One region of the Microbacterium keratanolyticum genome, then DNA from elsewhere that is predicted to be linked to it. Evidence: predicted binding sites of a transcription regulator. Region 1 holds the regulator's gene; the other holds the start of a gene.
What was found. Region 1 encodes HrcA, which represses chaperone genes, less so after heat shock. Its sites were predicted from a motif close to TTNGCACTCGNNNNNNNCGAGTGCNAA; they were not measured.

Region 1 (16,082 bases):
GCGGCAGGTCGATCTGCGTGATGTCGCCGGTCACGACCATCTTCGACCCGAAGCCGAGACGTGTGAGGAACATCTTCATCTGCTCGGGGGTGGTGTTCTGGGCTTCGTCGAGCACGACGAAGGAGTCGTTGAGCGTGCGGCCACGCATATACGCGAGCGGGGCGACCTCGATGGTTCCGGTGGCCATGAGCCGCGGCACGATCTCCGGGTCCATCATCTCGTTGAGCGCGTCGTAGAGCGGCCGGAGGTAGGGGTCGATCTTGTCGGTGAGAGAGCCGGGAAGGAATCCGAGCCGCTCCCCCGCCTCGACCGCCGGACGCGTCAGAATGATGCGCTCGACCTCTTTGCGCTGCAGCGCCTGCACGGCCTTCGCCATCGCGAGGTAGGTCTTGCCCGTACCGGCCGGACCGATGCCGAAGACGATCGTGTTCTCGTCGATGGCATCGACGTACTCTTTCTGGCCGAGTGTCTTCGCACGGATGACCTTGCCTCGCGAGGTCAGGATCGGCTCGCTCAGCACCTCGCTGGGCCGGGGCCCCGCGTCGCGCTGCAGGATGCGCGCTGAGTTCTCAACATCACCGGGCGCGAGGTCGTGTCCCGAGCGCGTCATCTCGATGAGCTCATCGAGCAGCGTGCGTGCGGCCGCGACATCCGCTGCCGGACCGCTGAGGGTCAACTCGTTTCCGCGCACCAGGACATCGACGGATGGATGCTGAGCCTCGAGCATCTTCAGCAGACGGTCTTGCGCCCCCAGGAGGCGCACCATCGCGATGCCGTCTGCGGAGAGCCGATCGACGACGTGGTCGTCTTTCGGGTCAGGCACCGACGCTCGCCTCACTCAGACCACCGGCAAGCACATGCGCGTGTACGTGGAACACCGTCTGCCCGGCATGGGCTCCGGTGTTGAAGACGAGCCGGAACTCACCGTCGGCATGCGTGGCCGCCAGATCGTTCGAGAGCGACACGATCTCACCGAGGAGCTCGGGGTCGCCCGCGGCAAGCTCGACCACATTGCGATACTGCTCGGTCTTGGGGATGACGAGCAGATGCACGGGAGCCTGCGGGTTGATGTCGCGAATCGCGAAGACGCGGTCGGTCTCCGCGAGGATCTCGCCGGGGATGTCCCCGTTCAGGATGCGCGTGAAGATCGAAGGTTCCGTCATAGCGCCCAGTCTATCGGCGCGATGTGGCCTGCGCGGGTGGTACGCGCCCAGCGGAACGGCAGGATCACCAGCGGCCGAGAGCAGCCGAGAGAACCGCGATCGCGGCGGGCCCCGCCGTGGAGGTGCGCAGCACAGCATCACCGAGGACGACTCTCTCGGCGCCGGCCGCTTCGAGGCGTTCAAGCTCGTCCCCGCTGATGCCGCCTTCGGGCCCGACCACCAGCACGATGTCGCGGCCGTCGAGTTCGAGCTCGGTGAGTCTGATCGTCGCGGACGGCTCCAGAAGAAGCATCCGCTGCGTGCTGGCCCGCTGTGCGAGCTGCGCGGTGCTCTGCACCTCGGAGACCGTCGGAATCCATGCGCGATGGGCCTGCTTCGCTGCCTCACGGACGATCGTCCCCCAGCGTTCCCGCCCCTTGGCTGCCTTCGCCCCCTCCCAGCGCGACACGCTGCGGGCCGCCTGCCAGGGCACGATCTCGTCGACACCGAGCTCGCATGAGGCCTGCACGGCCAACTCGTCGCGGTCGCCCTTCGCCAGCGCCTGGACGAGCACCAGCTGCGGGCTCGGCCGTTCGACCTCGGTCCGCGATGTGATCTGCACGTCGACACGCGTGGCTTCGACGAGGGATGCAGCGCCGCTCAGCCATACGCCCGAGCCGTCGCCGAGCGTGATCTGCTCGCCGACGCGCACACGGCGCACGACAGCGGCATGCTTCGCCTCTGCCCCGGTGAGGGTCACGGTGTCGCCGACGGCCGCAGCGGAGGCATCCGCAGTGACGAAGTGCAGAGCCATGGCTCAGGAGTTCCGGAAGCGGTCGCGCAGCTTCGAGAACAGCCCCTGGTGGAACTCGGCGAGCTTGGGCGCCGGTGCCTTCGAGGTGCGGGCGAAGTCTTCGATCAGCTTGCGCTGCTTCGAGTCCAGACGCGTGGGCGTCACCACCTGCACACCGACCCGCAGATCGCCGCGCTGGGTGCCGCGCAGGGGCGTGACTCCGCGGTTCTTGATCGTGAGGACGTCGCCGGACTGCAGACCCGCACGGATCTCCAGATCGACCGATCCGTCCAGGCCCTCGATCGTGGTCGTGGTGCCGAGGATCGCATCGCTCATCGCCACCTCGAGCGTCGCGAGCAGATCGTCGCCCTCGCGGCTGAAGGTCGGGTGCGGAGCGACGCTGACCTCGATGTACAGGTCGCCGCTGGGCCCACCGCCCCGGCCCACCTCACCGGAGCCAGGAAGCTGCAGACGCAGACCGTCTTCGACACCCGCCGGGATGTCAAGTGCGACCGTGCGGCGCGAGCGCACACGGCCCTGCCCGCTGCACGTCGCACAGGGGTAGGGAATCGTCGTTCCGTAGCCCTCGCACGAACCGCAGGGCTGCGTCGTGATGACGTTCCCGAGAAGACTCCGCACCTGCTGCTGCACGTGACCGCTTCCCTTGCAGATGTCGCAGGTGACCGGCGACGTGCCCTCCTGGCAGCAGGAGCCCTGACACGTCTCACACAGCACAGCGGTGTCGACCTCGATGTCCTTGTGCACGCCGAACACGACATCGCCGAGCTCCAGGCTGATGCGAACAAGGGCGTCCTGGCCACGTTCACGACGAGACCGCGGTCGGGCCGTACGACCGCCACCGCCCGCCCCGAAGAAGGTCTCGAAGATGTCGCCGAAGCCACCGAAATTGCCGAAGTTGCCGCCGGCGGAATCGCCGCCCATGTCGTAGCGGCGACGCGACTCGGCGTTGCTGAGCACGTCGTAGGCGTGCGTCACGAGCTTGAAGCGCTCAGCCGCATCCTCACCGGGATTCACATCCGGGTGCAGCTGGCGCGCCAGCTTGCGATACGCCTTCTTGATCTCTTCCTCGGTCGCCTCGCGAGAGACTCCGAGGATCTCGTAGTGATCAGCCACTTCTCCCTTTCCAACGCCCCGGCATGCGGGGCCGTCTCACGTGCCGCTCAGCGGCCCGTCTCATCGTCTTCGAGCATCCGCGACAGGTAGCGGGCGACGGCCCGCGCTGCGGCGAAGTTGCTCGGATAGTCCATGCGCGTCGGACCCATGACCCCGACGCGTGCCGTTCCCCCGTGTGTCTGATAGTCGCTCGCGACGATCGAAGCCTCGGGCAGGCCGAAGGCCTCGTTCTCTGCGCCGATGCTCGCCGCGAGGCCGTGCTCGTCGGCGACCATCTCACGCATCAGACGCAGGAGGGTCACCTGCTCTTCGATCGCCTCCAGCAGCGGATGGATGCTGCCGCGGAAGTCCTGCTCCCGTCGGGCCAGCGTCGCTGCCCCGGCCATCACGAGGCGCTCCTGACGGAACTCCGCGAGTTCTTCGCCGATCGCCTTCGCCAACGCCGACATCGCCGCGGTCGTGCGCGCCGGACCGACTTCGTTCTGCAGCGCCGTGAGACACTCGGAGCCATCGCGCACCGAGCTGCCGGTCAACGTCCCCGTCAGACGGATCCGCAGCGCGGCGAGATCGGTCTCGTCGAGCTCGACGGGCAACGGCACGATGCGCTGCGAGACCCCGCCCGCATCTGTCACGAGAATCACCAGCAGGCGATTGGGCGCCAGCGACACGAGCTCGACATGCGTCACGTGCGCACGCGCGAACGACGGGTACTGCGCAAGCGCGACCTGCCCGGTGAGCTGGGTGAGCACGCGCACCGTGCGGATCATCAGATCGTCGAGGTCGGTGGGTTCCGTGAGAAAACTTGAGATCGCGGAGCGCTGCGCCGTCGAGAGCGGCCGTACCTGCGCGAGGTGATCGACGAAGACCCGATAGCCCTTGTCAGTGGGCACTCGGCCCGATGACGTGTGGGGGGCCGTGATCAGCTCTTCGTCTTCGAGCAGCGCCATGTCGTTGCGGATGGTGGCCGCCGAGACGCCGAAGGAGTGTCGCTCGACGATGGACTTGCTGCCGACCGGCTCATGGGATGCCACGTAGTCCTGCACGATCGCACGAAGAACCTGCAGACCTCGTTCGCTGACCATCGCCCCTCCTCTCGGGTGCATTCCGACCACAGGAGCACATTGGCACTCCCCACCTCTGAGTGCCAATCTTAGCGCGCGGTGCTGGACGCTGGCCGAGCCGACGCGCCTACCCCTACGATGTGGCCATGAGCCCCCAGCGCCCGCGTGTCCGTGTGTCGACAGGAGAGATCGAGGGAGAGAGCCGAGACGGAATCGACCGATTCCTCGGGATCCCCTACGCCGCGCCCCCGTTCGGCGCGCGTCGCTTCGCGGAACCTCAGGCGCCGGAGGCCAGGAGCGGCGTGCGCGATGCCAGCACCTTCGGAGCCACTCCGCCGCAGCGTCCCTATCAGGGGCGCCTGCAGGCTCTGCTGCCCACGGTGACCATCACCGGAGAGGACGTACTGACGGTGAACGTCTGGGCGCCACGCGACGCGCAGCACCTCCCCGTCGTGTTCTGGCTGCACGGCGGTGCCTTCGAGCGCGGCACGACGGCGCTTCCGCTCTACGACGGCACGGCGTTCGCGCGCGACGGCGTCATCTTCGTCTCGGCAGGGTACCGTCTCGGCGCGGAGGGCTTCTCGGTGCTCGAGGGGGCACCGCGCAACCTCGGTCTCTCGGATGCCGCAGCCGCTCTGCGCTGGACACACGCGGAGATCGCAGCATTCGGCGGAGACCCGACCCGCATCACCGTCATGGGTGAATCCGCGGGCGGTGCGCTCGCTGCCGCGCTGCTCGCCCGACCCGACACCGCCGAGATCCCGGCGGCCCTGATCGTGCAGAGCGGCCCCCTCTCGGCCGACAGCCCGGCGAAGGCGGGGCGCGTGACCGCAGCACTCGCGAAACGACTCGGCGTGTCCGCGACCGTCGAGGATTTCCGCGCCCTCACCCCTGACCAGCTTCTCGACGCGCGCCAGGCGCAATCCGCCGGAAGCACACCCCTGCGAGGGGCGCCAGGGTACCTGCTGTGCCTCGACGCGACCTCGCTCCCCCGCTCGCCGGAGGAGGCCCTGCGCGACGCGCAGATCCCTGTGCTGATCGGCACGAACACCGAGGAGTACCGCCTCTGGTTCGCGCCCGAAGCCCTCTCCCGCATCCGTCCCCTCCAGCTGCTGCTCGCGCGACTCGCTCTCGGAATCTCCCGGTCCGCCGTGCGCGCGTACCGCCGCGAGTTTCCCGAAGCGACGACCGGCGAGATCTTCGGGCAGCTCGCAACGGATGTCCTGCTCCGGGCGCCTGCCCTCCGCACGGCCAGTGCGAGAACCGCCCCGACCTCCGTGTACGAGTTCGCCTGGACGACACCGCTGCACGATCTCGGCGCTGCCCACGCGCTCGAACTGGGCTTCGTGTTCGACGCGCTGCAGACGGATGATGCGATTCGCCTCGCCGGTCCGGACGCACCGCACACTCTTGCCGAGCAGATGCACGGCGACTGGGTGCGCTTCATCCTCGGCGGCGACCCCGTCTGGCCGCCGTACGGGGCGCCCTCGCGGATCACCCGTGTCTACGACGAGGAGATCCGTGACGTCTCTGCCCGTCGCACCGCCGCCCTCGACCTGCTGCCGGCAGCGCGGTCACGCTGAGCCGCGCTCGGCTCAGTCGGTGAGAGCGCGGACGACCGCGTCCGCGAGCAGCCGTCCGCGAAGGGTCAGCACGACCGTACCGCGCAGAGCGGATGCCGGATCGATCAAGCCGTCTGCGATGAGGCCCGCCACCTTGGTGCGGTGCGTCGCGGAGAGCACATCGATGGGCAGGCCCTCGGCCATGCGCGAACGCAGCAGCACACGCTCAAGTGCCACTGCAGTGGCATCCGGACGTTCCTGGCCCGCCGCCGGCGACTCACCCGCAGCGAGGCGTGTCGCGTACGCGGCCGGGTGCTTGACGTTCCACCACCGCAGCCCGGCCACATGGCTGTGCGCGCCCGGTCCGAATCCCCACCAGTCGGTCCCCCGCCAATAGGCGCTGTTGTGTCGCGACTCCTGCTCAGGCGTCCGCGCCCAGTTGCTGACCTCGTACCAGGAGAAGCCCGCATCCCCGAGCAGCTGATCGGCCAGCTCGTACATGTCGGCCTGCAGGTCGTCGTCCGGTGCGGGCACTTCGCCGCGGCGGATCTGGCGGGCGAGCTTCGTGCCGTCCTCGATGATGAGGGCGTAGGCAGAGATGTGATCCGGAGCCAGCTCCAACGCGGTCTCAAGGGACAGTCTCCAGTCTTCCAGCGACTCCCCGGGTGCGCCGTAGATGAGGTCCACGCTCACGTCGAGACCCGCGGCACGGCCGGCTTCGACGGCCGTGCGCACGTTCTCGGGGCGGTGCGTACGATCGAGGGCGGCAAGCACGTGCGGCACCGCCGACTGCATGCCGACCGACATGCGGGTCACACCCGCGCGGGCGAGTTCCGTGGCCACCTCGGGCGTCACTGTGTCGGGGTTCGCCTCGACCGTGACCTCCGCGCCGGGGCTGATTCCGAAGGCGTCGACGGCGGCGCGGAGCATCCGCCCCAGGTCTCCCGCCGGAAGAAGGGTAGGGGTGCCACCGCCGAAGAAGACCGTGTCGAGTGGACGCAACGCGCCCGCCTCGTCGAGGACCGACCGGGCGAGCGCGATTTCGGAGATGAGCGTGTCGGCGTAAGTGTCCTGACGCGCGCCCTGAAGCTCGGACGAGGTGTACGTGTTGAAGTCGCAGTAGCCGCAGCGCACACGGCAGAAAGGCACATGGAGGTAGGCCGAGAACGGCGCGTCCGCGTCGATGCGCAGATCAGCGGGGAGACGCCCATCCGTCGGTGCGGGATCTCCCTGCGGCAGTGCTCCGGCCATCAGAGCGGAGTCGCGTACAGCGGAGAGATCGCACGCAGATAACGTGCGAAGAGCTCGCGGCGGCGGCGCTTCACGAGCGCCGGGAGCACGCGGTACAGAAGCCCGACCGGCGCGTCGAACGCGCGCACGGTGAACCACACCTCGTCGGTGTCTTCACGCCACTGCAGGTCGAAAGACTCCTCGCCGCTGACGACCGAGTCCCCCACCGTGCCGAGAACGAAGCCGATGTGGCGGCGCTCTTCCGTGACCGAGATCACACGAAGCTCCGCGTCCGCACGCATCCCCCCGACGCGCCCGTCCAGGCGGATCGTCATTCCGGGACCGACGAACGGTGTCCCCTCCGCATCGAAGCGCTGCTCGACATCGCGCGTGCTCGGCGCGATCGGCGTGCCCTCTTCGTCAAAGGTGACCCCCGCGTAGGCCGGTCCGGCAGCGGGGCGGACATCCTGCAGGGAGAGTCCTGCCGCACGCTGGGCGGTCCAGGACAGCAGCGCCTCACCGGCGATCTGGAATCGCTCCTCGCCGCTGCCGATGCGCCACGATTCCTCCGCGGGAATGCTGTGCTCCGGCGGATACTGCATCAGATCCGGCGCATGAGTGGCACCGACGGCGGCATAGTCCACCGTCCCAGCTCGGAATGTTCCGCGACGCATGTTCTCCAGACTACTTGGGCTCACCTGAGCAGACACCGGACACGCGGCCCGACGCCGAGGACGTCAGGCCACACGACCACTACTTCTTGTCTTTGCCTTCGACGTCACCCGACAGCGCGGCGATGAACGCCTCCTGCGGAACCTCGACGCGGCCGACCATCTTCATGCGCTTCTTGCCCTCCTTCTGCTTCTCGAGGAGCTTGCGCTTGCGGCTGATGTCACCGCCGTAGCACTTGGCGAGAACGTCCTTGCGCAGGGCGCGGATGGTCTCGCGGGCGATGATGCGGGCACCGATCGCCGCCTGGATCGGCACTTCGAAGTTCTGACGCGGGATGAGCTTGCGCAGACGCTCCGTCATGAGCGTGCCGTAGGCGTACGCCTTGTCACGGTGCACGATCGCGCTGAACGCGTCGACCTTGTCGCCCTGCAGCAGCACGTCGACCTTCACAAGATCTGCGGTCTGCTGGCCCGCGGGCTCGTAGTCGAGGCTCGCGTACCCCTGCGTCTTCGACTTCAGGTGATCGAAGAAGTCGAAGACGATCTCGCCGAGCGGCATGTTGTAGCGCAGCTCGACGCGCTCTTCGCTGAAGTACTCCATGCCCAGCAGCGATCCGCGGCGCGACTGGCAGAGTTCCATGACCGTTCCGACGTAGTCCTTCGGCAGCAGGATCGCGACCTTCACCACAGGCTCTGCCACGGAGGCGACCCGGCCGTCCGGGTACTCGCTCGGGTTCGTCACGGTGACCTTCTCACCGGTGTCGGTCGTGACCTCGTAGATCACGCTCGGTGCCGTGGTGATGAGATCCAGACCGAACTCGCGGCTCAGGCGCTCAGTGATGATCTCGAGGTGCAGGAGCCCCAGGAACCCACAGCGGAAGCCGAAGCCGAGCGCGACGGATGTCTCGGGCTCGTAGACGAGTGACGCATCCGACAGCTTGAGCTTGTCGAGCGCCTCACGCAGGTCCGCGTAGTCGCTTCCGTCGATCGGGTACAGCCCCGAATAGACCATGGGCTTCGGGTCGGTGTAGCCGGGAAGCGACTCCTCCGCCGGCTTTCGCAGCGTCGTCACGGTGTCGCCGACCTTCGACTGGCGCACATCCTTCACGCCGGTGATCAGGTAGCCGACCTCACCGACGCCGAGTCCCTTCGTGGGGATCGGCTCGGGGCTGGACACACCGATCTCGAGGAGTTCGTGCGTGGCACGCGTCGACATCATCTGGATGCGCTCGCGCGGCTCCAGCTTGCCGTCGACCATGCGCACGTACGTGACCACGCCGCGGTACGAGTCGTACACGGAGTCGAAGATCATGGCGCGCGCCGGGGCATCCGGGTCGCCCTTCGGCGCGGGAATCTGCTCGACGATGCGATCGAGCAGATCTTCGACGCCGACACCGGTCTTGCCCGAGACGCGGAGGACGTCATCGGGGTGACCGCCGATGAGTGAGGCGAGCTCTTTCGCGAACTTCTCGGGGTCGGCCGCGGGCAGATCGATCTTGTTCAGCACAGGGATGATGTGCAGGTCGTTCTCGAGCGCGAGGTAGAGGTTCGCCAGGGTCTGGGCTTCGATCCCCTGCGCCGCGTCGACGAGGAGGATCGCGCCCTCACAGGCCGCGAGCGAACGGGACACCTCGTACGTGAAGTCCACGTGGCCCGGGGTGTCGATCATGTTGAGCGCGAAGGTCTCACCGCCCGCAGACCAGGGCATGCGCACCGCCTGGCTCTTGATCGTGATGCCGCGCTCGCGTTCGATGTCCATGCGGTCGAGGTACTGCGCTCGCATGTCACGGTCGGAGACGACACCGGTGATCTGGAGCATCCGGTCGGCAAGAGTCGATTTGCCGTGGTCGATGTGCGCGATGATGCAGAAATTGCGGATCTGCGCAGGCGGCGTTGCAGCCGGACTCAGGGGGGTGGAAGCACGTGGTGACATATCCAATCCAGAGTACCGTGGCGCGGCGTCAACCTCGATTCCAAGAGAGAAGTGATAGTGTCCCCAAGGTTGCGATGGCACTGAGTGTCATCTTCGCCATGACTCAGTAACGTCCTCGCAGCGAGTCTGCAACGTCGCCGACTCGTCACAGGGCTTGTACCTACAAGTACCCATTCTCAGTGTGTTATCGGCGATCCCGATGACGTCTGTGAGAGAGAAAGAACATCCACCTTGATCAAGTACCTGTTGCGCCGCCTGTTCGGTTGGTTGCTCATGATCGTGGTGGCGACCAACATCACGTACTTCCTGGCGTGGGGGTTCCTTGACCCGCGCAGCAACTTCGTCGGCCGCCGCCCGCCCGCAACCGAAGAGCAGATCGTTCAGACGCTCACGCCGCGAAATCTGAGCGATACCGTTCCCCTCGCCGAACGGTGGTGGAACTGGTTCAGCGGGATCATCTTCCGCTGGGACTGGGGCGTCAGCCCGGTCGGACAGTCGGTCAATGATCAGGTCGCGTACCGCATGTGGGTCAGCGCGGAACTCGTGCTCGGCGCGACGATCATCACGACGATCCTCGGTATCGCGATCGGCGTGTACACGGCTTCGCGCCAGTACAAGCTCGCCGACCGCATCGGTCAGGCCACCTCGATCATCACGATGAACATCAACATCGTGGTCGCGGCCCTCGGCATCGTCCTGCTGGCGATCAACATCAACGACCTCGCCGGATTCCGCATCTTCTACGTGACCGGCTCGTCATCCAAGGGAGTCACTGGGTTCTTCCCCGTCCTCATAGATGCGTTGCAGCACCTGATCCTGCCCACGATCGCCCTCGTGCTGGTCGGCTATGCGAGCATCCACTTCCTGCAGCGCTCGCTGCTGCTGGACAACATCAACGCGGACTATGTGCGCACGGCGCGGGCGAAAGGTCTGACGAAACAGCAGGCGATCCGCAAACACGCTCTGCGCACGTCGCTCATCCCCGTCGCCACGCAGGTCGCCTTCACGATCCCGGCCGTCTTCACCGGCGCGATCCTGACCGAGACGATCTTCGCCTGGAACGGCATGGGCCGATACTTCATCGACGCCCTAAGCAAGAACGACATCCACGCCACTGTGGCCATTGCGGCGTTCGGCGCCGTCCTGACGGCGATCGGCGCGATTCTCGCCGACATCACCGTCGTGGTCCTCGATCCCCGAGTGCGGGTGAGCTGACATGACTGACGAGAAGATCATCGATTCCGCGGATGCCACAGCGGTCGCCGCTGCTCCCGCACCGCGTCGCCGCATGTCGAAGTGGGAGCTGTACTCGAAGCGCTTCATGCGCAACAAGCCGGCCGTGGTGGGTGTGTTCATCTTCATCGCGCTCGTGCTGTTCGCGATCATCGGCCCGCTTGTGGCCCGCTACGACCACATCGAGCTCGACTTCCTCAACATCGGCACTCCCCCGTCGGCGGAGCACTGGTTCGGCACCACGAGCGCCGGAAACGACACGTTCGCCCAGGTCGCCATCGGTCTGCAGCGGTCCCTGCTCATCGCACTCATCGTGTCGATCGGCACGACCGTGCTGTCCGCGCTCGTCGGCACCGCGGCGGCATACTTCGGCGGTCTCGTCGAGCGCACGACGCTGCTCGTCATCCACTTCCTGATGGTGATCCCGGTCTTCCTGATCCTGTCGCTGGTGTCGAACGACGCGGGTGGTGACTGGCGGGTGATCTCGCTGATCATGGTGCTGACGGGCTGGTTCTTCCCGGCGCGCGTCATCTGGACCGTCTCCCTCTCGCTGCGCGAGCGCGAGTACGTGCACGCCGCGCGCTACATGGGCGTTCCCGGCATGAAGATCGTGATGCGCCACCTGCTGCCGAACATCGGTTCGCTTCTCGTCATCAACTTCACGCTCGGCGTCGTCACCGCCGTCATGACCGAGACGGGGCTTTCGTTCCTCGGCTTCGGCGTGAAGATCCCTGATGTCTCGCTGGGCTCCCTCATCGGCTCGGGCGCCAACACCATCACGAGTGCGCCTTGGCTGTTCTATTTCCCGGCCGGTGCGCTCACCCTGCTCACCGTGTCGATGGCTTTGATCGCCGACGGCCTGCGCGATGCGCTCGACCCGACCTCGGCTGCAGGAGGACGCGCATGACCGCTCCGATTCTCTCCGTCCGTGACCTTAAGGTCAGTTTCGCCTCCGAAGCGGGTCGAGTGGATGCCGTGCGCGGCGTCTCCTTCGACCTCGAAGAAGGTCGCACCCTCGGCATCGTCGGTGAATCCGGATCCGGCAAGTCCGTCACGTCACTCGCGATCATGGGCCTGCTCGACGAGAACGCCAAGGTCACCGGCTCGATCATGTTCGACGGACAGGAGCTTCTCGGCAAGACCGACAAGCAGCTCTCCGCCATCCGCGGCAACGGCATCGCCATGATCTTCCAGGATCCGCTGACCTCTCTCACGCCCGTGTTCACGGTCGGCGACCAGCTGATCGAAGCGCTCACGGTACACAAGAGCATGTCGCGCACGGATGCCTGGAACCGCGGCATCGAGTTGCTGCGACTCGTCGGCATCCCCAGCCCTGAGCGCCGGATGAAGTCGTTCCCGCATGAGTTCTCGGGCGGTATGCGTCAGCGCGTCGTCATCGCGATCGCGATGGCGAACAACCCGAAGCTGATCATCGCCGATGAGCCCACAACGGCCCTCGACGTCACGATCCAGGCACAGATCCTCGACCTCATCGCCACCGCGCAGCGTGAGACCGGTGCCGCCGTCATCATGATCACGCACGACATGGGCGTGGTCGCGAAGACGGCGGACGACGTGCTCGTGATGTACGCGGGCAAGCCCGTCGAGCAGGCCCCGGTCCGCGAGCTGTTCCACAACACGCGGATGCCCTACTCGATCGGTCTTCTCGGTGCGATCCCGCGCGTCGACAAGAAGGAGAAGACGCCGCTCGTTCCGGTGAAGGGCAACCCGCCTCTTCTCGTGAACCTGCCGGATGCCTGCCCCTTCGCCGCACGCTGCCCCATCGCCGTTGCCGCCTGCCACGCTGGCGAACCGGCGCTCGTCGATGTCCACACGGGCGGTGACGGTGTACACCGTGCCGCCTGCATTCGCTCCCACGAGATCGACAGCAACGGCATGATCGGCGGCGTTCCCGTCTTCCCCGTGCCGGAGATCCCCGTGAGCGCGCTCGAGGAGATCCCCCGTGAGGATCGTCCCGTCACGCTCGACGTGCAGAACATGAACAAGTCGTTCCCGCTGCTCAAGGGCTCGTTCCTGAAGCGCAAGGTCGGCGAAGTGCACGCGGTCAAGGGCGTCTCGTTCGACATCCGCGAGGGCGAGACGATGGCGATCGTCGGCGAATCCGGATGCGGCAAGACGACGACTCTTCTGCAGATCATGGACCTGGTCAAGCAGACCGACGGCGAGATCACGATCGCCGGCACCAAGGTCTCGGAGCTGCACGGACACCGCAACGAGCGCGAGCTGCGTCGCGACATCCAGATCGTGTTCCAGGACCCGATGGGTGCCCTCGACCCCCGCATGACGGTGGCCGACGTCATCGCCGAGCCCCTGCGGGCGATCGGAGTCGATCGCGACACCGCCAATGCGCGCGTCGACGAGCTCATGGACCTCGTGGGCCTCGACCCGAGCCACAGCAACCGCTTCCCCGGCGCCTTCTCGGGCGGCCAGCGGCAGCGCATCGGCATCGCCCGCGCGCTGGCGACCAACCCGAAGATCGTGGTGCTGGATGAGCCGGTGTCTGCGCTCGACGTCTCGATCCAGGCGGGCGTCATCAACCTGCTGGACGAGCTCAAGGTCAAGCTCGGCCTGTCGTACCTGTTCGTCGCGCACGACCTCTCCGTCGTTCGGCACATCGCCGACCGCGTGGCCGTGATGTATCTCGGCTCGTTCGTCGAACACGGTGATGTCGACGAGATCTTCGACGACCCGCAGCATCCGTACACGCAGGCGCTGCTCTCGGCGATCCCGATTCCGGATCCCGACATCGAACGGACGCGCGAGCGAATCGTGCTGCAGGGCGATCTGCCCAGCCCCACGGAGCAGGCGAGCGGATGTGCATTCGTCACGCGTTGCCCGCTCTACCAAATGCTCGGCGCCGAGCAGAAGCTGCAGTGCGAGACCGAGGTGCCCCTGCTCACGGGGTCGTCGGCGCACAGCAACGCCTGCCATCACCGTTGATTCTCCGAAACGTTACGACCCGTTAACGGTTCGCGAGTTTTTCCGGCGCGTTTCCGAGGGGCAGGATAATCTGCCCGTATTCCCCCCAAGAAGCCGACAAGGCAACGAAGGAGCACCATGAAACGGCACCAGAAGCTGATGGGCGTCATCGCTCTCGGCGGCGCCCTTGCACTCGCGATCAGCGGTTGTGCAGCAGGCGGCGGTAGCACCGGCGGCGGCGAGGGTACGGCCCCCGTCGAGGTCAAGGCAGCGGACTACAACCCGCAGCCCCGCGAGAACCTCAAGGAGGGTGGCACGGTCACCTTCCCGATCAACGAGATCACCCCCCAGATGAACCCCATGAACGGTGACGCCTCGGCCGACACGACGCGCCTCGCGTCGTGGTTCCAGCCGCAGGTCCTCCTCATGAAGGACGACGGCACCCCCTACAAGAACGACGCATACCTCGACGCCTGGGACTTCGCAGTTGAAGACGGCAAGACGGTGCTGAAGTTCACCTTCACCGACAAGGCCACCTGGAACGACGGCACGCCGATGGACTGGACGGCCATCGAGGCCACCTGGGTCGCCAACCGCTCGTTCGACGAGGGCTTCACGCCCAACGCGACCGACGGCTACAAGGAGATCGAGAAGGTCGAGATGGGCGCTTCCGAGAAGGAAGCCGTCGTCACCTTCAAGGGTGAGTTCGCCTGGCCGCAGATGCTGTTCACGCAGATCCTGCACCCGGCCGTCAACACGCCGGAGATCTTCAACGAGGGCTTCATCGAGAACCCGCACCCGGAGTGGGGCGCAGGCCCGTACAAGCTCACCGACTTCGACATCAACGGCCAGACCGTGACGTTCGAGCCGAATGAGCTGTGGTGGGGCAACAAGCCCCTTCTTGACACGGTGACCTTCCGTGGCCTCGACGCAGCCGCCTCGATCAACGCCTTCAAGGCGGGCGAGATCGACATGGTCGGCACCGCCACCAAGGACCGCCTGGCACAGGTCGCCGACATGGAAGACGTCGTCACCTACCGCGCCATGCAGACGGCCAACACGCTGATGCAGGTTGACTCGGAGAAGCCGCAGTTCGAGGACATCAAGGTCCGCGAGGCGTTCTTCAAGGCCATCGACCTCGAGCAGCAGAAGCAGATCGCCTGGAACGGCCTCGACTACACCGAGGAGCCGGCCGGTTCGTTCACGCTGTTCTCCTTCCAGCCGGGCTACTCCAACGCTCTGGAAGAGGCGGGCTACAAGCACGATGTCGAGGGCTCGAAGAAGCTCCTCGAAGAGGCCGGCTGGACCGAAGGCGAAGACGGCGTTCGTGAGAAGGACGGCGAGAAGCTGGCCGTCACGTACCCGATCTTCAGCGACGACCCCGTGCAGGAGGCTCTCGCGAAGGCTCTGCAGCAGCAGCTCAAGGCTGTCGGCTTCGATGTCACGATCGACAAGCGCTCGCCGCAGGACTTCTCGACCGACTACACCTCGAAGAACTGGGACATCTTCTCCCTGCGCTTCACCTCGTCTGACCCGTTCGGTGCGGCCTGGTTCTGCCAGCTGTACTGCTCGGACAGCGGTCTGAACCTGTCGGCCACGGGCACGCCCGAGATCGACGCACGCATCCACGACGAGCTCGAGACGATCTCCGACCCCGAGAAGCAGACGGCCGCGGCCATGAAGCTCGAGGCAGAGATCTTCGCCGAGACCTGGGGCATCATCCCGATGTACAACGGTCCGTCGATCTTCACGGTCAAGGCTGGCCTCGCCAACCTGACCCCGGAGCCCTACGTGGGCCTGGACCTCTTCGGCGTGACGCCGGTGGAGAACGTGGGCTGGGAGAAGTAACACTTCTCGCACTCGAAGCGGGGTCGGTGGTTTTCCACCGGCCCCGCTTTCCCGTTGTCTAGGCTGTGCGCATGGCCACAAGCGTCGTCCTCGTCCATGGCATCCGCACCTCGCACACGATGTGGCGTGCGCAGGTGGAAGACCTGGAGCGGCGGGGTCAGCGCGTGATCGCCGTGGATCTCCCGGGTCACGGCACACGCCGCGGCGAACAGTTCACTCTGTCCGGCGCCTTCGACACGATCGACGGGGCTGTGCAGGAGGCCTCTGTCGACGGGCCTGTCCTGCTCGTCGGACACTCGATGGGCGGTCTGCTGTCACTGCAGTACGCCGCCGATCACCCGGAGGCGCCGCTCGCGGGCCTCGTCGCGGCGTCCTGCACCGCTCTGCCGCGCGGTGCTGCACTCGCCACATACCGACTCCTCGCCCGCGCGCTCGACTCGCTGCCGGATCGCGGCTTCTGGCTCTCAGAACGGATGCTCGACGCGACGATCCCCCCGGAGACGAGGGGCGACTTCGCGGCGGGCGGCTACGCGCT
Region 2 (16,082 bases), 720 kb from region 1:
TCGATGCCGAAGATCTTGCGCACGTCGAGGTCACCCTCCGCGGTGATCTCCAGCTCGTCGATCGTGAGCCCGAGCGCCTGCGCGTAGAGACGGAACACGACGACCTGGCAGGAGACGAGAGCACCCAGCGCGTACTCGACGGGGCTCGGCGCTGCGTCGTCGCCCGCAAGACCGGCGGGTTCGTCCACCAGGAAGCGATGCGCGCCCGCGCGAATCTCGGTCGCCACGGACCCGACGGCGCGACCGGAAACTCGCGTTTTCAGCTGCGCGTTCGCCGGACTCGCGGCGATGCGCTCGCTCCACGCGGCGCCTGCGGCGTTCAGGCGCGCGGCGCGCTCGTCATCGGAGATCGTCGGGAGAGCGGTCGGCGGATCCAGAAGCTGTGTCATGTCGCGAACCTATCCACGGCGGATGCCTCGCCGCGCCCCGTGCGTCATGTGAAGTCATCCCCGTGTCACATGCCGTCACGCAGCGACTCGCCTCGTCGTGCGCACAGGGGGTTTCCCCGCGCCCCGCTCGCCCCCTATCCTCCAGGTACTGCCCCTCTGAAAAGGAGTCGTCATGTCCCTGCCACCGAACTACGATCCGCAGAACCCCGAACGACCCGCAGACCCGGTCGGCGAGGTTCCGCCCGCACCGCCTGTTCCGCCGGAGGCCGCGTCCGTGCCGCATGCGCCGAGCGCCGATCCGGCCGCTCCCGGCTACGCAGGTCCCGCCGGATACGCGACGCCGCCTGCTCCCGGGTATCCTCCTGCGGAGCCCACCCCCGGCTATCAGGGTGCGCCGGCGACCGGGTATCCCGCTGCACCGCCGGCTCCCGGCTACGCGCCCGCGCCGTCCGTTCCGGGTCGAGGACTGGCCATTGCCGGACTCATCTGTGCGTTCCTGGTCGCTCCCGTCGGCATCATCCTGAGCATCATCGCTCTCGTGAAGCTCAACAAGAGCGGCGGCAGCAAGGGCATCGCCATCGCGGGTCTGATCATCGGCATCCTCGTGACGATCGCGTGGATCATCGGCATCATCATCACCGTCACTCTCGCCGCAGGACTGCTCGGCAACGTGATCGAGATGTGCTCCCAGCTCGGCCCTGGGGTGTGGGACGTGAACGGCGTCACCTACACCTGCGAGTGATCGCAGCAGCGTTCAGGCGCCCCGTCACCTTCGGGTGGCGGGGCGCTTTCGTCGCCGCATCGAGCAATCCACGCGCGGTGCGCGCATCGCGCGCACGACCGCGCACAGAAGCGGTTTGGCACGCTCTGCCGGCAGATACGCTCCGTTGTCTACCCCAGAGAAGAAGGATTCGCGATGACGTCGCCCATCACCCCTGCCCCCGTTCCCGCGCCCGTCACGGCCCCGGCCGAGCCCGCGCGCGGCCTCACGATCGCCGGTTTCGTCCTGGCGTTCCTCATCGCCCCGCTCGGAGCGATCCTCAGCATCGTCGCGCTCGTCAAGATCAACAAGGCCGGCGGGAGCAGCAAGGGCCTCGCGATCGCGGGCATCATCATCGGCGCCCTCGGCACCATCGGATGGATCGTGACGATCATCGTCAGCACGGCCATCCTCGGCGCAGCGGTCGAGATGGTCGGCACCTGCCTCGACCTGGGTCCGGGCGTCTGGGATGTCGACGGAGCAACCATCACCTGCGAATAGCGCACCGCGCATTCGGCGCCGTTTCCTCTCGCAGGGACGGCACCGTCGCTGCGTACCCGCTCTCAGGCGGCGTAGCGCCCGGATGCCACAGCGCGGGCGCGCGCCTTCGCGGCTTCCTCTTCTCGGTTCTTCGGAGGACGCACCGCGACCAGATCGTTCAGCAGATGCTGTGTCGCATGCGCGATCTCGGCGACGGCCCGATCGAAGGCCTCCTGATTCGCCTTCGACGGCTTGGTCGTGCCGGCGATCTTGCGCACGTACTGCAGGGCTGCTGCCTGCACTTCTTCTGAGGAGGCTGCAGGCTCGAAGTTATGAAGGGTGTGGATGTTCCGGCACATACCCGCACGCTACGCTGGGGCGCGAAAAGAAGGAAGGGGCGGATGCAGCAGCATCCGCCCCTTCCGGTGTCTTTGACTACTTCTTGTAGTTCGGTGCTTCGACGACGATCTGCACGTCGTGCGGGTGCGACTCCTTGAGCCCGGCCGCCGTGATCCGCACGAACTTGCCGCGCTGCTTGAGCTCTTCGATCGTGCGCGCGCCGACATAGAACATCGACTGACGCAGACCGCCGACGAGCTGATATGCGACTGCGGCGAGCGGACCGCGGTACGGCACCTGACCCTCGATGCCCTCGGGGATCAGCTTGTCGTCGCTGGGGACGTCAGCCTGGAAGTAGCGGTCCTTCGAGTACGAGGTCTGCTTGCCGCGCGTCTGCATCGCACCGAGCGAGCCCATGCCGCGGTACTGCTTGAACTGCTTGCCCGACTGGAAGACGATCTCTCCCGGCGACTCGTCGGTTCCGGCCAGAAGCGAACCGAGCATGACCGCATCCGCGCCGGCGACGAGGGCCTTCGCGATGTCACCCGAGTACTGCAGGCCACCGTCTGCGATGACCGGAACGCCCGCGGGGCGCGCAGCCAGAGACGCCTCATAGACCGCCGTCACCTGAGGCACACCGACGCCGGCGACGACACGCGTGGTGCAGATCGAGCCCGGCCCGACGCCGACCTTGACGGCGTCCACACCGGCGTCGACGAGAGCCTGCGCACCCTCACGGGTCGCGACGTTGCCCCCGATGACATCAATGTGCGCGAACGACTCATCAGCCTTGAGACGCTTGACGAGGTCGATGACTCCCTGCGACTGGCCGTTGGCCGTGTCGACGACGAGCACATCGACGCCCGCGTCACGCAGCGCCTCGGCACGCTCCCACGCATCGCCGAAGAAGCCGATCGCAGCTCCCACGCGAAGCCGACCCTGCTCGTCCTTCGTGGCCAGCGGGTACTTCTCGCTCTTGTCGAAGTCCTTGATCGTGATGAGGCCGGCGAGCTTTCCGTCTTCGTCGATGAGCGGCAGCTTCTCGACCCGGTGCTTCGCGAACAGTGCGATGACCTCGCCGGCGGCGACACCGACAGGCGCGGTGACGAGGTTCTCGCTCGTCATGACGTCCTTCACGAAGGTGGACTGACGCTCGAATCCGGAGACGAAGCGCATGTCGCGGTTCGTGATGATGCCGACGAGGCGACCGTCCGCATCGACCACGGGGAGGCCCGAGATACGGTACTGCGCGCAGAGTGCGTCGACCTCGTCGACGGTCGCATCCGGCGACGTCGTGATGGGATCGGTGATCATGCCCGACTCGCTCCGCTTCACGCGGTCGACCTGCGCGGCCTGGTCGGCGATCGACAGGTTGCGGTGCAGGATGCCGATGCCACCCTCACGGGCCATGGCGATCGCCATGCGGGCCTCGGTCACGGTGTCCATCGCACTGGAGAGCAGCGGCGTGGCGACGGAGATGCGACGCGTCACCCGCGACGAGGTGTCCGCCTCACTCGGAATGACGTCGGTGTGCCCAGGCAGGAGCAGCACATCGTCATAGGTGAGACCGACGAAACCGAAGGGATCGGGCTGGTCCATGGGGGCTCCTCTCGCGCCGACGGCGCGGTAACGCGCTTGCGCGCGGGACGTCTTCGACCGGGAGAGCACGGGAACAGCTTCCCGGGCTCCTCTCCAGTGTAAACGCGCGCACGCCCAGTTCATTCCCGAGTGAGGATCCGAGCGTTGGCATGCGATCCGATCACGGATTGCCCCTGATGGTAGGCGTACGCGGTGTTGTCGGGTTACGCTCAATCCGTCGTCCGCTGGCGCAACGAGGCGCCGGCACGACGCACTCAATGTGGAGGATGCGTGAGAGACAGGACAACGGCCATCGGGTACACCCGACGATGGCTGCTCGCGGCACTGTGTGCGCTGATCGCAACCGCGATCTTCGTGCTGCAGGGGCCGACCGCCGCGCTCGCGGCGACCGACGAGCAAGAAGTGACCGACTTCTATTTCGCCGGAACGATCACGTTCGATGACAAGCCCGTCGAGGGCGTCACGATCAGTGTCGACGGAAACGGATTCGATGCGGAGACCGAGACCGACCCGGAAGGAAAGTGGCGACTGTACGTTCCGGAACAGGAGAGGTACACGCTCACCATCGACGAGAAGACACTGCCCGATGGCGTCATCGTCGATGCCGCGCAGCTGCCCGACGGCGTCGCACTCGTGTCCGGCACGACCGGCTCGTTCGAGGCGGAGTTCGGCCTGACCGGAACGAAGATCATCAACCTCTTCCTCGGCGAAGGCGAACGGGTCACGGAATCGTTCGTGGATCAGCTGCTGTCACGTCTGATGAACGGTCTGAACTTCGGCCTCCTGCTTGCGCTGGCATCCATGGGCGCTGCCCTCATCTACGGCACGACACGTCTGTCGAACTTCGCGCACGCCGAGATGGTGACCTGGGGTGGTCTCGTCGCCCTGGTGTTCACCTCGTTCTGGCAGCTGCCGCTCTGGGCCGGCATCGCCGGAGCCATCATCGGCGGCGCTCTGCTCGGCTGGGCTCTGGATGCCGGACTCTGGCGGCCACTGCGCCGTCGCGGACTCGGCGTCGTCCAGCTCATGATCGTCAGCATCGGCCTCTCGCTCGCTCTGCGATACGCCTTCCAGTACGTCATCGGCGGAGGCACGTCGCAGCTGCCGGGAGCAAGCCCGACCCCGATCCGGTTCGGCCCGATCTCGCTCTCGTACATCGACCTGATCAGCATGGGCGTCAGCCTTGTCGTGATCCTCGCCGTCGCGTACTTCCTGACCCGCACGCGGATCGGAAAGGCGACCCGCGCGATCTCCGACAACCCGCAGCTGGCGGCCGCATCTGGAATCGACGTCGACCGCGTCATCCGCATCGTCTGGATTCTCGCCGGCGTCCTCGCCGCGATCTCCGGCATCCTGTGGGCCTACTTCCGCCCGGGCGTGAAGTGGGACATGGGCATGCAGATGCTGCTGCTGATCTTCTGCGCCATCACCCTCGGCGGCCTCGGCACCGCGTTCGGTGCGCTCCTGGGATCGCTCATCGTGGGCATCGCCGTCGAGGTCTCGACGCTGTGGATCCCCTCCGACCTGAAGTACGCCAGCGCCCTGGCAGCCCTGATCATCATCCTGCTGATCCGGCCGCAGGGTCTGCTCGGCCGCCGCGAGAGATTGGGCTGACGCCATGGACTTCGGAAGCATCTTCGGAAACACCGCAAGCTACCTCTTCAGCCCGGTCACGATCGCCTACGCACTCGCCGCAACCGGCCTCGCCGTGCACTTCGGCTACGCAGGTCTGCTGAACTTCGGCATGGCGGCCTTCATGGCCATCGGCGGCTACGGCTACGCGATCTCGGTTCTCTCGTTCGGCCTGCCCTGGTGGCTCGGCATGATCATCGGCATGGCGGGCGGCGCGCTGTTCGCGCTGCTGCTGGGCATCCCGACCCTGCGCCTGCGCGCCGACTACCTCGCGATCGCGACGATCGCCGCGGGTGAGATCGTGCGCCTGCTGTTCACGACGCAGCTGTTCGACGAGTGGACCAACTCGGCGGACGGCCTGGCCGGATACCACGCCGGATTCCGCGGCGCGAACCCCTTCCCTCCGGGAACCTACGGCTTCGGCCCGTGGACCTACAACGAGAACGATCTGTGGAACCGCGTCTTCGGCCTGCTCGTGCTCGCCGTCGCGATCCTGGTGGTCTGGGCACTCATGCGCAGCCCCTGGGGACGCGTCCTCAAGGGCATCCGCGAAGACGAGGACGCCGTGCGCTCGCTCGGCAAGAACGTCTTCGGCTACAAGATGCAGGCGCTCGTCATCGGCGGCGTGATCGGCGCGCTCGGCGGCATCGTCTTCGTCCTGCCGTCGGCAGTCGTCCCGGGCAGCTACTCGACCTCGCTCACGTTCTTCCTCTGGACGATCCTGCTGCTCGGCGGCGCTGCGACCGTCTTCGGTCCGACGCTCGGCGCGATCATCTTCTGGCTCGTGTTCGCGTTCCTCGGCAACCTGCTGCCCGATCTGGCCAAGGCGGATCTGCTGCCGATGTCCGATGCGCAGGCGGGAACCATCCGATTCGTGCTGGTGGGCATCGCGCTCATGCTGCTCGTGATCTTCCGCCCGCAGGGCATCCTCGGAGACAAGAGGGAGATGACCTTTGTCAAATGAACTGACCCCCGAAGCGGATGCCACAGCAGACGGCACCGCCGCCGCCGGCGTCACGCCCACCGGAAGCATCCGCCGTCCGAAGACGACCGGCCTCGCGAAGGGGCCGGCAACGCCCGGCGTCGCGAAGGTCGATCCGATCCTCGTCGTCGACGCCGTGACCCGGCGGTTCGGCGGTCTCACGGCCGTCGACGTCGATCACCTGGAGATCCCGCGCGGGGCGATCACGGCGCTCATCGGCCCCAACGGCGCCGGCAAGACGACCCTGTTCAACCTGCTCTGCGGATTCGACAAGCCGAACACCGGCACCTGGTCGTTCGACGGCACCGATCTCGCCGGCATCCCGTCGTTCAAGGTCGCCCGCATGGGACAGGTGCGCACTTTCCAGCTCACCAAGTCGCTGTCGCTGCTGACCGTGCTCGAGAACATGAAGCTCGGGGCTCGCGACCAGCGCGGAGAGAAGTTCTGGTCGAGCCTGTTCCCCTTCCTCTGGCGGGCGCAGGACACCGAGATCGAGACCAAAGCGCGGGAGCTCCTCGCCCGTTTCAAGCTCGACGCGAAGGAGAAGGACTTCGCCGCTTCGCTCTCGGGCGGGCAGCGCAAGCTCTTGGAGATGGCGCGGGCGCTCATGAGCGATCCCACGCTCGTGATGCTGGATGAGCCGATGGCCGGCGTCAACCCGGCACTCACGCAGTCTCTCCTCGACCACATCCTCGATCTCAAGGAACTCGGCATGACCGTTCTCTTCGTCGAGCACGACATGCACATGGTGCGGCACATCGCCGACTGGGTCGTCGTCATGGCGGAAGGTCGCGTCGTCGCGGAAGGGCCGCCGGAGACCGTGATGGAAGACCCTGCGGTGATCGACGCCTACCTGGGCGCCCATCAGGACGTCGATCTCGGAGCCGTCACGGGACGCATCGCCGTCGTCGAGTCGGGGGCCGCGGAGCGGATCCGCGAGGTGATCGAGGCCGAAGCGGCCGAAGAGCTGGACGCGGACGCATCCGCAGAGGAGGAGCGCTCGTGACCGAGGACACCATCGTCGTCGAGCTGACCGACGTGCACGCCGGGTATCTGCCCGGGGTCAACATTCTCAACGGCGCCAACCTGATCGCCCGTCAGGGTGAGCTCATCGGCATCATCGGCCCCAACGGCGCCGGCAAGTCGACACTGCTGAAGGCGATCTTCGGGATGCTCCAGGTGCGCTCCGGGGAGATCACCCTCAACGGTGAGAGCATCGTCGGGCTCAAGGCTGACAAGCTGGTCAAACGCGGGGTGGCGTTCGTGCCGCAGACGAACAATGTGTTCCCGTCGCTCACGATCGCAGAGAACCTGCAGATGGGGCTCTACCAGAACCCGAAGATCTACAGCGAGCGCCTGGAGTTCGTGACCGGGATCTTCGCGGAGCTCGGCAAGCGGCTCGGCCAGCGTGCGGGCTCACTCTCGGGCGGTGAGCGTCAGATGGTCGCGATGTCGCGCGCCCTCATGATGGATCCCTCGGTGCTGCTGCTCGACGAGCCATCCGCGGGCCTCTCGCCGGTGCGCCAGGACGACGCGTTCATCCGCGTCTCCGACATCAACAAGGCCGGAGTGACCACGATCATGGTCGAGCAGAACGCGCGCCGCTGCCTGCAGATCTGCGACCGCGGCTACGTGCTCGACCAGGGCAAGGACGCGTACGAGGGCACGGGCCGCGAGCTGTTGAACGACCCGAAGGTGATCGGACTCTACCTCGGAACGCTCGGGACCGACGCGGCATAGTTCCGGGTTCGGCGCCCCGAGTTGGGCGTCCCCGGTCTGGCGTCGCGCGCGCCTCACGTCCGCGACTCCGCTTCATCCCGCGTGAAAGACGGGCTGTGTCGGTTCTCACCCCTGAGAACCGACACAACCCTCCTTCTGCCGTCTCTGCACAGGACGGCGCGGGATCACGCTCTCCACGAGTCGCGCGCAGGAAGGCGTCGGCGAGTGGGTCCAGCACGCAGTCTGAGCGTATGCGCATCGCCCGTCCCCTGCCAGCGTCGCTCGGTCCCTCTTTCTCGACCGGGGATGCTGAGCGGGTCAGCGTCGGTCGCACGCGCCGTGACGGCGCTGACCTCGTCCGCACCTTCCGCGGTGCGCGGGCTGTGCGCACGCCCTCCACGTTCACGGAGTCGGTCGGCGCGTATCGACCGCTGCTGCGACCAGCGCAGCGCTTCGGAGGCAAGACTGCATTGCGACTGTGGGGTCTCCCCTGTCCGGGGTGGTGGTCGCCCGCCGAGCCGCTGGAGATCGTGGTTCCTCCGGATGCCGCGCCGCCGCGACGCCCTGGGGTTCGCGGATACCGTGTGGCACCGACCGATGACAGCGAGAGCGTGCTGGACGGCGTGCCACTCCTCGATCCGGTCGCCGCACTGTTCACCGCCGCGCATGGGCTCACCGTCACGCAGACGATCGTCCTGATCGACGCGATCCTCGCGACCTCGTCCGCGTACAGGGGGCGCTCGCGACGGCATCCGCTCGTCTTTCGCGACGACATCGAGTCTCGGCTGCGCCAGCGAGGACGAATTCCCGGATGCGGCGCCGTTCGTGCGGCGCTCAAGGACGCACGAGCCGGAGTCGAATCGCCGAAGGAGACGGAGACGCGACTTCTGATCATCCGCCACGGGATGCCCGAGCCGGTGGTCCAGTACATCGTCAGGGATCGCGGACGCTTCCTCGCGCGCGTCGATCTCGGCTACCCGCAGTGGCGCATCGCCGTCGAGTACGAGGAGGATGACCATCGCACCGACCGGGAGCAGTGGCGGCGAGACATCCAGCGCCAGCGAGATCTTGAAGATGGCGGTTGGACCGTCATCCGCCTCACCGAGGCAGACCTTCATGAACCTGCTGCGTTCCTCAGGCACCTCCGTCGCGCGATCGCGGCCGCACTCTGACACGGCGCCTCCCGGCGACCCGGGCACAGGCGAACTCCCTAAGGAAAGGAGACTTCTGTCGGGAAAGGCGCTCCAGAACCGACACAAACCTCCCGCGAAGCCAGACGCGGGTGGATAAGGGCGAGCCGGGTGGGACAGGGCGAGTCCGCGCCACGAGAAAGGCCCCGGATGCGCGCATCCGGGGCCTTTCTCGTTGCGGAACTCAGTTCACGCGGGTGTACATGTTGTCGGCGCCGAACTTGAAGATGCCGATCGCGGCACCCTTCGGGTCGCCGTTCTCGTCGAAGGTCACCTTGCCGGAGTAGCCGTCGTAGTCGGCGACGCCACCATCGTTGATGATCTTCGCGCAGTCGGCGAAGCTCGTGCACGGCGTGCCGTCACCCGAGCCACCGGAGACTTCCTGCATCTTCGCGGCGATCTCCGGCCCTTCGGTGGAGCCGGACGCGAGCGCTGCCAGCGCCATCAGCACGACGGCGTCGTAGGCCTCTGCCGCGTAGGTGAAGTCCTTGACCTCGGCGTTGCCCTCACCGGTCCAGAATGCCTGGAGTCGCTCGGTGAAGTCGTCCTCGAGCTCCGGGCCGGGGCGGGTGCCCTGAGCGCCTTCGAGCGAGACCGGGATGTCGGTGCCGTACTGCGACACGTTGCCATCGACCATGTAGAACTTGTCGCCCGTGATGCCGGCGTTCACCAGCAGCGGTGCGATCGTCTTGAACTGGTCGAAGGAGACGATCGCCACAGCGTCCGGGTTGGCGGCCGTGATCGTCGCAACCTGCGCGTCGAACTGCGCGTCGCCGACGTTGAACGAGGCGTCTGCGACGACCTCGCCGCCCGTGCTCTCGAACGTCGTCTTGATCGCGTCGAACAGGCCGGTGCCGTATGCGTCGTTCTGGTAGATGATGCCGAGCGTCTTCTTGCCGTCCTCGGCGATCAGGTTGCCCAGCACCTCACCCTGGAGCAGGTCGCTCGGTGCGGTGCGGAAGTACAGCCCGTTATCGTCCCAGGCCGTGAAGTCCGGCGAGGTGTTCGACGGCGAGATCGTGATGATGCCTGCGTTGATGTTTCCGTCGAGGATGAGCTTGGAGACACCGGATGCTGCGGCACCGACGATGCCGGCAACCCCGGCGTTCTGCAGCTTGGTGATCGAGGTCTCGTAGGCCTTCGTGTCGGTGTCACCCTCGTCTTCGGAGAGCATCTCGATCGTGACACCGGCCTTGGCGTCGTTGATCTCCTGCACGGCCAGACCGACGCCGGACTCCATGGGCGGGCCGAGGAAGGACAGCGAACCGGTCTGCGGGAGCAGCGAGCCGAGCTTGAGCGCGAGCTCTGTCGCAGGCTTCTCGCCACCGCCGGTTTCGGGCGCTGTGCCGGGTGTACTGCAGCCTGCAATCACCAGGGCGGATGCGCCGATCAGCGCGACGCCTGCGAAGACCTTCGCGGTGCGCGAGTTCTTCAGTGCGTTCATGGTGCTCCTTTGCGTGTATGAACGTGGACTGTTTACGATGCCCACTATCGGGTGGTCTCACCCTATGACAACCACGCTCACGCATTGTCTCGGTGCGTTAACGATCTGCCCCGAGTGCACCCACCTCTGCTAGACGAGTTCGACCGGCGCCGCCCGGCGTCCTTTTCGACTGGCCAGGAGCACGTCGAGCAGGAAGACCACCACAGCGATCCACACCAGGATGAAGCCCGCCCAGCGCTCCGGCGGCATGGGTTCATGCAGAAGGAACGTGCCGATGAGGAAGATCATGATCGGCGTGATGAACTGCAGGATGCCAGCCATGCTCAGCGGGATCCGACGCGCTCCCCCAGCGAACAGCAGCAGCGGCACCGCGGTCACGACGCCGGTCGCAGCGAGCAGCGCCGCGTGGCCCCATCCGAGTGTTCCGAAGGTGATGCCGGTCGTCATCGCGACGATCACGAGTTCGATGATGGCGACCGGCGTGAGCCACATGGTCTCGAGAGTGAGGCCGGAGACGGCATCCACCCGGGGCCCGATCTTCTTCTTGACGAGTCCGTAGAGGCCGAACGAGAAGGCGAGCAGCAGGGCGATCCACGGCACCGTTCCATAGCCGATCACGGTCACTGCGACCGCGACCGCGGCGATGCCGATGGCAACCCACTGCAGCGGCCGCAGGCGCTCGCGCAGCACGATCACGCCGAGGAGCACGATCAGGATCGGGTTCATGAAGTAGCCGAGGCTGGTTTCGAGAACGCGATCGGTGACGACGCCGACGATGTAGGTCTGCCAGTTGATGAAGATGAGGGCGCCGGCGAGAAGAGTGAGCCACCGCAGACGACGGTCGCGCAGAATCGCGAGGAACGCCGCCCACCCGCGGGTGACGGTCAGCAGGAGGACGCACAGCACGAGCGAGAACAGCACCCGCATCGCGACGATCTCCCACGGACCGGTGGGGATGAGCAAGACGAAGAAGAGCGGAACGAATCCCCACAGCACGTACGCGGCTGCCGTGTACGCGAATCCGATGCGCAGCTCAGTTGTCATCCGTCAACTGTAGGGACAAAATGACGAAGGGCCCGGATGCCGTAGCATCCGAGCCCTTCGCCTGCAGCTGTCGTCAGCGGACGACGACCGCCAGAACGTCGCGCGCCGAGAGGACGAGGTACTCGTCGGCGCCGAACTTCACCTCGGTGCCGCCGTACTTGCTGTACAGGACGCGGTCGCCGACGGCGACGTCGAGCGGAACACGGTTGCCGTTGTCGTCGATGCGGCCGGGGCCCACGGCCACGACCTCGCCCTCCTGGGGCTTCTCCTTGGCAGTGTCAGGGATGACCAGGCCACTCGCGGTGGTCTGCTCGGCCTCGACCTGCTTGATGACGATGCGGTCCTCGAGCGGCTTGATGGAAACCGACACGGTCTACCTCTTTCTATGACAGAGACATCGGAAGTCATTCGCACTCTCTACCCGAGAGTGCTAACACTCACCTTACGCGCTTCATTGGCACTCACGCAATGCGAGTGCCAACGTTTCGCCGTGGGCGCACACGCCCGCCGGTCTAGGCTGATCCGGTGGAAATGTCTGAGCTCACCGCCCTGCTCACCCCCGAGGGCCTGCGCCTGCTGGATGCACTCGGCACAGTGGAGACGACAGACGCCGCTGCTCGCGCGGTCTCGACGCTGCGCGCCGCGGGCCACGGCCCCGACCTCGTCGCCGCGGTGGTCGGGCAGGCGCACCTCCGGGCGAAGGCGCGGACGAAGTTCGGCGAGTTCGCGTCTCGGATGCTGTTCACCCGCGCGGGCCTCGAGCAGGCGACGCGCCTCTCCGTCGCCGCACGGCACGCCGGACGTCTGCGCACCGCGGGCATCACCCACGTCGCCGATCTCGGCTGTGGGATCGGCGGTGACTCCCTTGCTTTCGCAGGCGCGGGCCTGCGTGTCACCGCGGTGGATGCTGACGAGATCACCGCCGCCCTCACCGCCTTCAACCTCGCCCCCTTCGGGGACGACGCGACCGTGCTGCATAGCACCGCGGAGACCGCGGATCTCACCGGCATCGACGCGGTGTGGCTGGATCCCGCCCGACGCACCGCTGGGCACAGTGAGACGCGCCGGGTGGCCGCAACCGACTACTCCCCCTCGCTCGACTGGGCTTTCGATCTCGCCACGCGGATGCCCGTGGGCATCAAGCTCGGACCGGGGCACGACCGCGACCAGCTGCCCGCCGAGAGCGAGGCGCAGTGGGTGAGCGTCGACGGCAGTGTGGTCGAGCTCGTGCTGTGGTCCGGCGCACTTGCGCGCCCCGGCGTGCACCGTGCGGCGATGGTCGTACGCGGCGGACACACCCACGAGCTGACCGCGCCCGCGGACAGCGAGGACGCGCCGGTGCGCGAACTCGGTGCGTTCCTGCACGAGCCGGACGGCGCCGTCATCCGCGCCCGGCTGATCGGCGATGTGGCTCGCCACTTGGAGGCGGGGATGCTCGATGAGCACATCGCCTACCTCACATCCGATGCCGCACTGACGAGCCCCTTCGTACAGTCGTTCCGCGTGCGCGAGGTGTTGCCCGTGACCCCGAAGGCGATCAGCGCCGCGCTGCGGGCTGGCGAGATCGGAACGCTGGAGATCAAGAAGCGCGGCGTGGACATCGACCCCGCGACCTTCCGGAAGAAGCTCACGTTGCGGGGCCCGAACGCGGCCACGCTGATCCTGGCGCGCGTCGGCAGCAAACGGCACGCGATCCTCGCCGACCGCGTCGACGCCGCCTAGCGGTCGCACAGCGGAGCGCCCGGGAGCGCCTCACTAAAGCCGCGGACCCCACGCGGTCGGCGGATGATCCGCTGACCGCGTGATCGTCAGCGAGAAGCCTCCATAGCCCGTCGCGAACAGCTCGACCAGCACGGACTCGCCGGTCTGCGCAGAGACCGTCCGGAAGGAGATGGGCACTCGCGCCTCCGGGCCCTCCTCTCCGTCCCCCGACGTGACGATGGCGACGCCAGAGACCTCATCACAGCTCACCTCCATCTCCCCCAGCGGCTCGTCATAGAGCAGACAGGTCTGAGACCCTCCAGCGGAGTACGCGAGCCAGATGGGCTGATCGTCCAGGTAGCCGAGAATCTGCGCACCGGGCGCATACCCCTCCACGACCAGACCATCGGCGAAACGCTGCTCCTCCTCGGTGAGCAGCGACGTGTCCACGCTGGTGAATCCCGTGAGCTCCTGCAGCGAACCGATCGGAAGCCCCTCCACCGAGAAGGCGACCTGACCGAAGTAGCCGGGAACCTCGGGATTGGCCGGGTCCAGGAAGATCTGCAGCCCGTCGGTCCGGCCATCGCCTGGTCGCATGCACTGCTGCTGCATGAGGTCGCTGTTGTCGACGATCGCGCACCGGAGCTGCTCTTCGCTGGATGTCGCATACCAGAGTGTCCCGATGCCCCGCGCGGCGATGAGGATGAGGCTGCCCTCATCGAGGTCCTCGTACTGGGCGACGATCGCCGCGCGCCGATCCTGCTGCTCTGAGGTCTCGTGCAGGGCGACGACCGGTGTGCGCGGAAAGGCCAGGCCGACGCCGAAGGCCAGCACGAGCGCGCCGATCAGCGCACCGACGACCACGCGCGGACGCCGGGCCCACGACTTCGCGCGCAGCGCGTCCACGCCGTCGCCGAGTCGTCGGCGGAGGCGATCAGCGAGCCGCTCCGGTGCGCGCGGCGGCTCAGGAGCGGCATCAGAGGCGTCGTCCGAAGGGAGCTCTTCCCCGGAGGTGGCCGCGTCACCGTCACTCCCTGCCACTTCGCGTCGGAGTTCATCGGTCCCCGCGTTCGTCGCAACGGCGTCAGCTTCCGCATCGCCGGGTTCAGCCGTCGGAGCGATCCGGCGGGCTTCCAATTCACGCAAGCGCGCGGCATCCGCATCGGTGAGCGCACCGCCGCGCCCATATGCGCGGTGCTGCAGGGCACGAAGCTCCATTGCTTCGACCTCGGTGAACATGATCACCCCAGAATGTTGAACTCGTACGCGTACCAGACCAGCCAGCCCGCGCTGTAGAGCGTGGCCAGCACCGCGAGCACAAGCGACCAGATCGCGAGCGCCCGGTTCTCGACCGGCCGCCGCAGGGCGATGATCGAGGCGACCACGGCAATGATCGCGAGCGGGATTCCCCACCCTACGAAGAACGATGCCACAAGCGCGACGATGGCCGCCAACAGCGCCCACGGTCCGATCCGAGGGGTGGATGCGACAGCGGGCGCCGCACCGGAACCTGCGGCGGCGCCCACGGCGATCGCGTCCGGCTGCCACCCGATGTGATCGGCGTCGGGCCCCGTCTCTACGGTGACCGGCGTCGGGGCGGTGGGGAGGCGACTGTAGCCACGGTCATCCGACATCGACGGCCTCCCGTTCGGCGACCTGGATCTCGGTCACGGGCAGCGTCGAGTCGGCGCCGAACGCGAGCGTGGACGGGCGACGCCCCGACGCGATGAGCTCTGCGGCCAGCCCTGCGATCATCGCTCCGTTGTCGGTGCACAGCGACAGCGGGGGAATCCGCACACTCACCCCGGCCTCTGCCGCCCGCTCCAAGGCGACGTCACGCAGGCGTCGGTTCGCGATGACGCCGCCGCCGAGCAGAAGGCGCGGAACGCCGAGATCCTTGCAGGCTGCGAGCGCCTTCGTGACCAGCACATCCACGACGGCCTCGCGGAAGCTCGCCGCAACATCCGCGACGGGCACCGGCTCCCCCGTCGCCTCCTGCTGTTCGACCCAGCGGGCGACGGCCGTCTTGAGACCGGAGAACGAGAAGTCGTAGCGGTGCTTCGCCATGTCTGAGGCCCGGGAGAGTCCGCGCGGGAAGCGGATCGCCTGCGGGTCGCCGCCGACGGCCGCACGGTCGATCTCCGGCCCACCGGGGTAGGGCAGGCCGAGCAGGCGCGCGACCTTGTCGAAGGCCTCGCCGGCCGCGTCGTCCATCGTCTCGCCGAGCATCTCGACGTCGGTCGTGAGGTCGCGTACGTGCAGCAGAGAGGTGTGCCCGCCGCTCACCAGCAGCGCGATCGTCGGATACTCGAGAGGCGCAGATTCTGCGTCTCCCGCGAGGATGTCAGCGGCGATGTGTCCGACGAGATGGTTGACCGCGTACAGCGGCTTGTCGAGCGCGGCGGCGAGCCCCTTGGCGGCACCGATGCCGACCATGAGTGCTCCTGCAAGACCCGGCCCGCTGGTCACGGCGATCGCGTCGAGATCCTCCAGGCGCACCTGTGCCTCGGCGAGCGCCTGTTCGATCGACGGCTCCAGCGCCTCAAGGTGGGCACGCGCGGCGACCTCGGGGACGACGCCGCCGTAGCGGGCGTGCTCGTCCATGCTGGACGCGATCGTGTTCGACAGCAGGGTGCGGCCGCGGACGATGCCGATGCCGGTCTCGTCGCAGCTCGTCTCGATGCCGAGAACCAGGGGGGCGGTGGTCATGCGGTGCTCTCCTCGGTCGCGGAATCGGATGTCGCGGATGCGTCGCGCTCACGCCAGACGCGCAGATCGAGCCGCATCACGATCGCGTCGACGT

Region 2: a site for HrcA is predicted at 12,033-12,059, ahead of groES (co-chaperone GroES). Genes of this name have one in related genera too.

Annotation. Positions count from the first base shown of each region.
Region 1 is NZ_JAFBBQ010000001.1:2,885,852-2,901,933, reverse strand. Features, by position in the region: gene JOD62_RS13965 (PhoH family protein) at 1-766, opposite strand, end outside; gene JOD62_RS13960 (HIT domain-containing protein) at 816-1,163, opposite strand; gene JOD62_RS13955 (16S rRNA (uracil(1498)-N(3))-methyltransferase) at 1,228-1,956, opposite strand; gene dnaJ (molecular chaperone DnaJ) at 1,960-3,069, opposite strand; gene hrcA (heat-inducible transcriptional repressor HrcA) at 3,117-4,151, opposite strand; gene JOD62_RS13940 (carboxylesterase/lipase family protein) at 4,277-5,713, shown strand; gene hemW (radical SAM family heme chaperone HemW) at 5,726-6,943, opposite strand; gene JOD62_RS13930 (DUF1990 family protein) at 6,943-7,596, opposite strand; gene lepA (translation elongation factor 4) at 7,676-9,526, opposite strand; gene JOD62_RS13920 (ABC transporter permease) at 9,758-10,741, shown strand; gene JOD62_RS13915 (ABC transporter permease) at 10,743-11,666, shown strand; gene JOD62_RS13910 (ABC transporter ATP-binding protein) at 11,663-13,720, shown strand; gene JOD62_RS13905 (ABC transporter family substrate-binding protein) at 13,838-15,547, shown strand; gene JOD62_RS13900 (alpha/beta fold hydrolase) at 15,619-16,082, shown strand, end outside.
Region 2 is NZ_JAFBBQ010000001.1:2,162,957-2,179,038, reverse strand. Features, by position in the region: gene JOD62_RS10480 (OsmC family protein) at 1-389, opposite strand, end outside; gene JOD62_RS10475 (hypothetical protein) at 562-1,131, shown strand; gene JOD62_RS10470 (DUF4190 domain-containing protein) at 1,306-1,650, shown strand; gene JOD62_RS10465 (DUF2277 domain-containing protein) at 1,713-1,988, opposite strand; gene guaB (IMP dehydrogenase) at 2,065-3,567, opposite strand; gene JOD62_RS10455 (ABC transporter permease subunit) at 3,880-5,181, shown strand; gene JOD62_RS10450 (branched-chain amino acid ABC transporter permease) at 5,186-6,163, shown strand; gene JOD62_RS10445 (ABC transporter ATP-binding protein) at 6,231-7,187, shown strand; gene JOD62_RS10440 (ABC transporter ATP-binding protein) at 7,184-7,921, shown strand; gene JOD62_RS10435 (hypothetical protein) at 8,152-9,072, shown strand; gene JOD62_RS10430 (ABC transporter substrate-binding protein) at 9,275-10,534, opposite strand; gene rarD (EamA family transporter RarD) at 10,664-11,578, opposite strand; gene groES (co-chaperone GroES) at 11,652-11,948, opposite strand; gene JOD62_RS10415 (class I SAM-dependent methyltransferase) at 12,104-13,300, shown strand; gene JOD62_RS10410 (hypothetical protein) at 13,334-14,524, opposite strand; gene JOD62_RS10405 (hypothetical protein) at 14,521-14,913, opposite strand; gene tsaD (tRNA (adenosine(37)-N6)-threonylcarbamoyltransferase complex transferase subunit TsaD) at 14,903-15,988, opposite strand; gene rimI (ribosomal protein S18-alanine N-acetyltransferase) at 15,985-16,082, opposite strand, start outside.